2 linked regions of the Fodinibius salicampi genome follow. The protein of the gene in region 1 binds, or shares a complex with, the protein of each later gene. Links are inferred from orthologs where the notes say so. Each region holds a gene or a part of one and is shown on either strand. Other genes may lie near its edges.

Region 1 (3,078 bases):
CTTCTATGATAAACTCTTCCAGCGATCGCTTCATACGCTTTATAGCATCTTCCCGGGTTGGAGCACTAACAATAAGTTTGCCAATCATCGAATCGTAATGGGGAGGAATGTTATAATCAGCATAAGCATGAGTATCAACGCGTACACTATGCCCCCCTGGAAGATGGAACACTTTTATTTTACCGGCTGATGGACGGAAGTTGTGTTCCGGATCCTCTGCATTAATCCGGCATTCAATAGCATGCCCTCTCATTTTAAATTCTCTATCCTCCATTTCTATGCCTGCAGCTGCCTTAATCTGTTCAGCTACAAGATCATAATTGGTAATTTCTTCTGTGACGGGATGTTCAACCTGAATACGGGTGTTCATCTCCATAAAGTAGAATTTCCTATCTTTATCTACGAGGAACTCTACAGTACCAGCACCCTCGTAATCAACGGCTTTAGCTGCGTCGATAGCTGCTTGTCCCATCTCTTCGCGCAGTTCGGGCGTCATAAGAGGAGAGGGGGATTCCTCCAAAATCTTTTGATGGCGTCGTTGCAGCGAACAGTCCCGTTCCCCGAGATGAATAACATTTCCATGCTGGTCGCCCAGAACCTGAATCTCCACATGATGGGGGTCTTGTACAAATTTCTCTATATATACTGCGGGATCATCAAAAGCGGTTTCAGCCTCCGATTTACACATGTTATAGTTCTGCTGCAGATTTTCCTTTTCATGGACAACCCTCATTCCGCGTCCTCCGCCTCCGGAAGATGCCTTAATAATAACCGGGTAGCCAATTTCATCACATATCTCTTTGGCCTCTTCCACCGATTCTATCAATCCTTCACTGCCCGGTACCACCGGAACACCACTTTCAATCATGGTTTTTTTGGCAACGGACTTATTTCCCATTGCATCAATGGCCTCAGGAGAGGGACCGATGAACTTAATATCATGCTCCCCACAAATACGGGAGAATTTAGCATTTTCGGAGAGAAAGCCGTAGCCCGGATGAATGGCTTCGGCATTGGTTATTTCTGCTGCCGAGAGAATTCTGGGAATCTTAAGATAACTTTCCCTGCTTGGCGGAGGGCCGATACAGACGGCTTCGTCAGCAAATTTAACATGCAGGCTGTCTCGGTCTGCCGTAGAAAAGACAGCAACCGTATTGATATCCATTTCTTTACAGGTACGAATAATACGAAGAGCGATTTCGCCTCTATTGGCGATAAGAATTTTATTAAACATGAAAGTCTGTTTTTATCCGATGATAAATAAGGGTTGATCATATTCTACCGGTTCGGCGTCTTCTACCAGAATCTTTTTCACTTCACCGGCGTAATCGGATTCAATTTCGTTCATTATCTTCATTGCCTCCACAATACACAGGGTCTGTCCTTGTTCAACCTGATCTCCAACCTTAACGAAAACATCATCATCAGGGGAGGGAGAACGATAGAATGTCCCTACAATAGGCGATTTAACAACTTCGCCTGAAGGTTCTGATGAAGACTCTTCTGCCGTTTCGCTGCTGGCCTGCTGTTGGGAGGAGGGAGCAGGCTGCCCTTGTTGTGGTTGAGCCGGTTGCTGCGGCGCCTGTGGCTGTGCAGGAACTTGGTATTGTACCGGCAACTGTTGCGGAACCTGCTGTTCTATATCGGCTTTCTTTTTAACTTTAATCTTAAAGTCTCCTTCTTCAATAGAAACTTCATTGACTTCACTTTCGGCAATGAGATCAAGAAGGTTTTCAATTACTTTTAAATCCATGATAGCTGATTAATTTGATGTTACACGTTCAATGTATTCGCCGGTTCGGGTATCGACTTTTATTTCTTCTCCTTCATTGATGAACAGGGGAACCTGAATAGTTGCCCCTGAGGTAAGCGTTGCAGGTTTACTTCCACCTTGTGCCGTATCTCCCTTAAGTCCGGGACGTGTATCGGCTACTTCTGCAACGATATGGTCTGGTGGATATACATAAAGTATTTGCTCGTTATCTACATCAACTACAAGAGTACAGACTTGTCCTTCTGCAATAAACTCAGATTTATTAATCCGTTCTTCTTCAATAGGGACCTGTTCAAAGGTTTCCTGATTCATAAAATAATAAAGGTTCCCGTCGAGGTACAGGAACTGGTAAGGTTGATGCTCTACACGCACCTCATTTACACTTTCCCCGGAACGGAAGGTTTTTTCGATATTTTTTTCATTGACAACACCTTTGAGCTTTGTGCGAAGAAAAGCACCGCCCTTGCCGGGTTTAACATGTTGGTAATCAACAATGGAATAAAGTTCATTATCAACTTCAATTACCATCCCGGTTCGAAAGTTAGAAGTAGAAACCTTGGCCATATATCTTTTTAAATTCATCTGAAAATTCTGGCTCAAAAATACCATGAGCTCAGAAGTATAACAAGCCCTTTCTTTTTTAAAGAAAGTTATTGATCAGGTTATAAAAGATCACAAGGGGACAGATGATCATAACCATTATTTTCCAAACTCGTCCCACAATGCCTCTGCCGAATCCTGGGTTCCCTGTTTCAAGTTCTTCCATTGCACTATCAATTTTCCAGACATAGCTCAAAAACAGGCATATCATGATTCCTCCTAAGGGTAAGCCGATCTGGCTGAAAACAAAATCAAGGGTGCCAATAAGAGAGGTATCAAATGAAATGATTAAAGCGATAGCCAGTATTCCGAGGCCTATATATTTAGCGGCTTTTTTGCGTTGCACCTGGAATTCATCAATCACATAAGATACCGGAACTTCGAGCAGTGAAATAGTTGAGGTTAGAGCGGCTACACTAAGCAAGACGAAAAAGGTGATCCCAAGAAAAATACCCCATATTCCACCCAGATCATGAAACAAGGAGGGAAGTACCTGAAATATCAGCGCGGGACCTGCAAGGAGTTCTCCTCCATCATCAAAAATGGCGATACCTTGTGCCTGAGCCATGTACATAGCAGGTATAATCAGAAGTCCGGCCAAAAAGGCTACGAGTGCATCCGTAGTGGTAACCCAGGCTGCGGCTTCCGGTACATTCTCCTGCTTGCTGAGATAAGATCCATAAGTAATAAGGGCTCCCATTCCT
Region 2 (3,289 bases), on another replicon or contig:
CGAATCAATTCTCCATCAAGGTTGTACAGGTAAATATGATTATAGCCGGATTCTTCACTGGTATAGACAAACTCTTCGCCATTTTTTAAAAAAATCAGATCGTCATGCACATCAATCCAGGCATCACTTTCTTCTGTTTTTATAATCTCGGTATCGCCGGTATTTGCATTAGCAAGCATCAAGTCCTGCTTATTTTGCAGTCTGTTCATGCGACGAATGGCCAGTGTCTCGGGATCTTTCGTCCAATTGATGCGGGGGATATACTGATCATTTTCTGAACCTATATCCATCCATACGGTATTATCCTCATCCAAATCATAAACTCCAATTTTGACCACCGAATTTTCCTCACCGGCTTTCGGATACTTAAAGCGTGTGAGTCCAGGGTACAATTCTCCCCATTCGGTCATAAAAAATTCTTTCACATCAGACTCATCAAAACGATAAAAGGCAATCTTTTCCCCATCCGGAGACCAGCTCCAGGCTTTTGCAAAACCAAATTCTTCTTCGTATACCCAGTCGGCCGCGCCATTAATAATCTTATTAAATTCACCGTCGGTTGTGATAGCTGTTTCCTCACCGGTAGACAGGTTTACCCAATAGAGATTATTTTCCTGTACAAAAGCAGCCTTTTCCCCTGACGGAGAAAGCTGGGCATACTGCTGTTTTTGGTCCGATTGGGTCAGCTTTTGTGTTCGACCGGTTTCAAAATCATAAATGAAATAATTTTCACGGGTACTGCGCCGCCAGATCGATTCGACATCGGTTTTGATAAGTACCTTGCTTTCATCCGCAGAAAACTGGTAATCCTGTATAATGATCGGCTTATCACGTCCCGGTACTTTTAAGTCCGAAGTAGACATCAACACTTCATAATCCCCAGTGGTAATATCATATTTTCGAATCTCAATATCACCGTTGACACGCTTCAAAGTACTGTAATACCGGCCATCCTGCATCCAGTTTACATTTTGGATACTTTCCGCTCTAAAGGTGTTATCGAATATATGGTTGAATTGGACTTCCTGGGTCTGGGCTGAGAGAGGCTGCAGAATCCAACCAAAAATTATGGCTAATAAAAGTAGTTTCTTCATAGATCGCGCATGTTAGCATTCAAGTTTCCCAAAGCCAAGTAACAAATCTAAAGAGCTCTCCTCAGCTACTCTTCAAATTTGTGGAGTAAAATATTCAATAGCTTGGTCATTTCGTCCTTCATTTGATTACGGGGGGTAATAAAATCAAGAAACCCATGTTCCAACAGATACTCGGATCGCTGAAATCCTTCCGGCAGATCGCGACCGATAGTCTGTCGTATCACACGGGGGCCTGCAAAACCGATCAGAGCTTCCGGTTCGGCAATATTAAAATCGCCCAGCATCGCAAAACTGGCAGTCACTCCACCGGTAGTGGGATTCGTCATTACGGAAATATAGGGAACGCCCGACTCCTCGAGTTGTGCCAGTTTGGCCGAAGTTTTGGCCATTTGCATCAGGCTCAGCACACTTTCCATCATTCGGGCACCACCAGATTGTGATATGATGATCAACGGTTTTTCGTGTTCGCGGGCGTGATCGATGGCCATGCCTATACGTTCACCGACAACCGATCCCATACTGCCACCGATGAAACTAAAATCCATGCAGGTAATTACAACATCCAAGTCATTCATCTTACCCACGCCAACACGTACGGCATCAGTAAGTCCGGTCTTTTCCTGGTACTCTTCCAATCGATCGCTGTATTTCTTACGGTCTTCAAACTCCAGTGGATCAGTTGGTACAATATCCTGGCCGATTTCTTCAAACTCACCGTCATCAAAAAGAAAGGAGAAATATTCTTCACTGCCGATACGAAAGTGATAACCGCTAAGGGGATCTACCCAGAGATTATCCTCCAGCTCGCGGCGGTGAACCGTTTCACCGGTCTTGGGGACTTTAATCCAGACCCCTTCCGGCATTTCTTTACGTTCATCCGTTTGGATATTTTTATCTTTTCTTTTAAACCAGGCCATGATCACTTTTTTAGTTTAAATGGAACCCAAAAATAATGATTCTCTGCCGAAGCTAAAATCTTTTTATTGGTCTGCTACATTTCTCGATATAAATGCCCCCATGAATGATTCAAGGGCATTATCATCTATAAAAAACTCTTTGGTAGATGTTATAACGGATTTTTTTCTTCTATAATATGTCGTGCTGAACTTATTTTACTTCAGAATTCGATTTATGAATTACAGACAGGGACTAATTCAAAGGATCTGATAGTTTTTTAGACAGAAGCCGCAAAAAAGCGTACTCCCATTCCAATTAAAATAGCGATGGTAAAGCTTAAAAGTGTTCCAAGAAGGATGTATTCCGTTGTCAGGCGCTGCTTCTCATCGTCCCGGAATCGCAGAATAGACTTCGCTGCAATTAGAAGACCAATAGCGGCATACTCTCCAACGAGTATAAACAGAAAAATAAGCAAGCGCTCCAAATATCCAATCCAGGCCCCGGCATTGGGCAATTCATCTGCCCGGTCTCCCACAACTTCTGCCCACCTGCCGCTTACAAACTGTATAAAGATACTACTTGGCCGAAACAGCAGTAACAAGCCTGCTCCATACACCGCCCATATGCCCCATTGTTCAGGGTCAATCACCTCATCTAATCCTCCGGGCACCTCCGTTAGTAATATAGCAATAGTAACAATTACCGCTATATGGGCAAGCTGATCTACAATAAAAGCCGTAGTTGTTTTCTGTTTATCTACCTGAACTTTGATGGCATCTACCAGCCAGTGAGTGAACGCCGTTCCTATGCCCACCAACAACCAGCTTTGCCATTGTGCTGCAAATAGATAGGCCAGAAAGCCCGCAATCAGTGCGTGCAGCGCAAGCTGTGGAGATTTCCACCTTTTTCGACGCTTTTGCCGCAACATATATTTGCTCTGAAGAAAAAAATCGGCCAGTAGATGCGCCATTAATAATTGAAAAAATAGTTGCAAAAAATTACTCATAATACCATTTGATTAGATTCTCATAGCGTTCAAGCATTTGGCGTAAACCCTTCCAATGAGTAGCCTGACTGTGTTGATTGACGGCTGATTGGGAAATGCCAAATTCCTCAGCTATCTCTCGTTCTTTCAGTCCCTTTAGTTTCTTATAAACAATTCTTGCCGCCGACAGCGACCACTGCTCTATGATCCATTCATACAGATACAGTTCAGTAGAAAGTTCTGCATTCAGCTGCTCCTGATCAGAAAATATCCCCGTGCCCAGTCCTTTTTCGGTAATCGTATCCAGGCATCT

What was found.
Region 2: the proteins of accB (region 1) and accD are in contact, whole or in part, in a solved structure (PDB 8UXZ), measured with the Escherichia coli proteins. The link is inferred for Fodinibius salicampi from one-to-one orthologs.

Annotation. Positions count from the first base shown.
Region 1 is NZ_BAABRS010000001.1:858,241-861,318, reverse strand. The notes cover bases 1-2,744. They hold accB (acetyl-CoA carboxylase biotin carboxyl carrier protein), read right to left. Parts: upstream 1,754-2,744; coding sequence 1,247-1,753; downstream 1-1,246. Other genes in these bases: ABEB05_RS03505 (sodium-dependent transporter), read right to left, coding at 2,415-2,744; efp (elongation factor P), read right to left, coding at 1,763-2,356; accC (acetyl-CoA carboxylase biotin carboxylase subunit), read right to left, coding at 1-1,234. Also shown: more of ABEB05_RS03505, read right to left, coding at 2,745-3,078. UniProt on the Escherichia coli protein: This protein is a component of the acetyl coenzyme A carboxylase complex; first, biotin carboxylase catalyzes the carboxylation of the carrier protein and then the transcarboxylase transfers the carboxyl group to form malonyl-CoA.
Region 2 is NZ_BAABRS010000004.1:285,973-289,261, reverse strand. Bases 86-3,040 are described here. They hold accD (acetyl-CoA carboxylase, carboxyltransferase subunit beta), read right to left. Parts: upstream 2,012-3,040; coding sequence 1,160-2,011; downstream 86-1,159. Other genes in these bases: ABEB05_RS14805 (hypothetical protein), read right to left, coding at 2,990-3,040; ABEB05_RS14810 (DUF3307 domain-containing protein), read right to left, coding at 2,269-2,997; ABEB05_RS14820 (S9 family peptidase), read right to left, coding at 86-1,094. Outside these bases: more of ABEB05_RS14820, read right to left, coding at 1-85; more of ABEB05_RS14805, read right to left, coding at 3,041-3,289.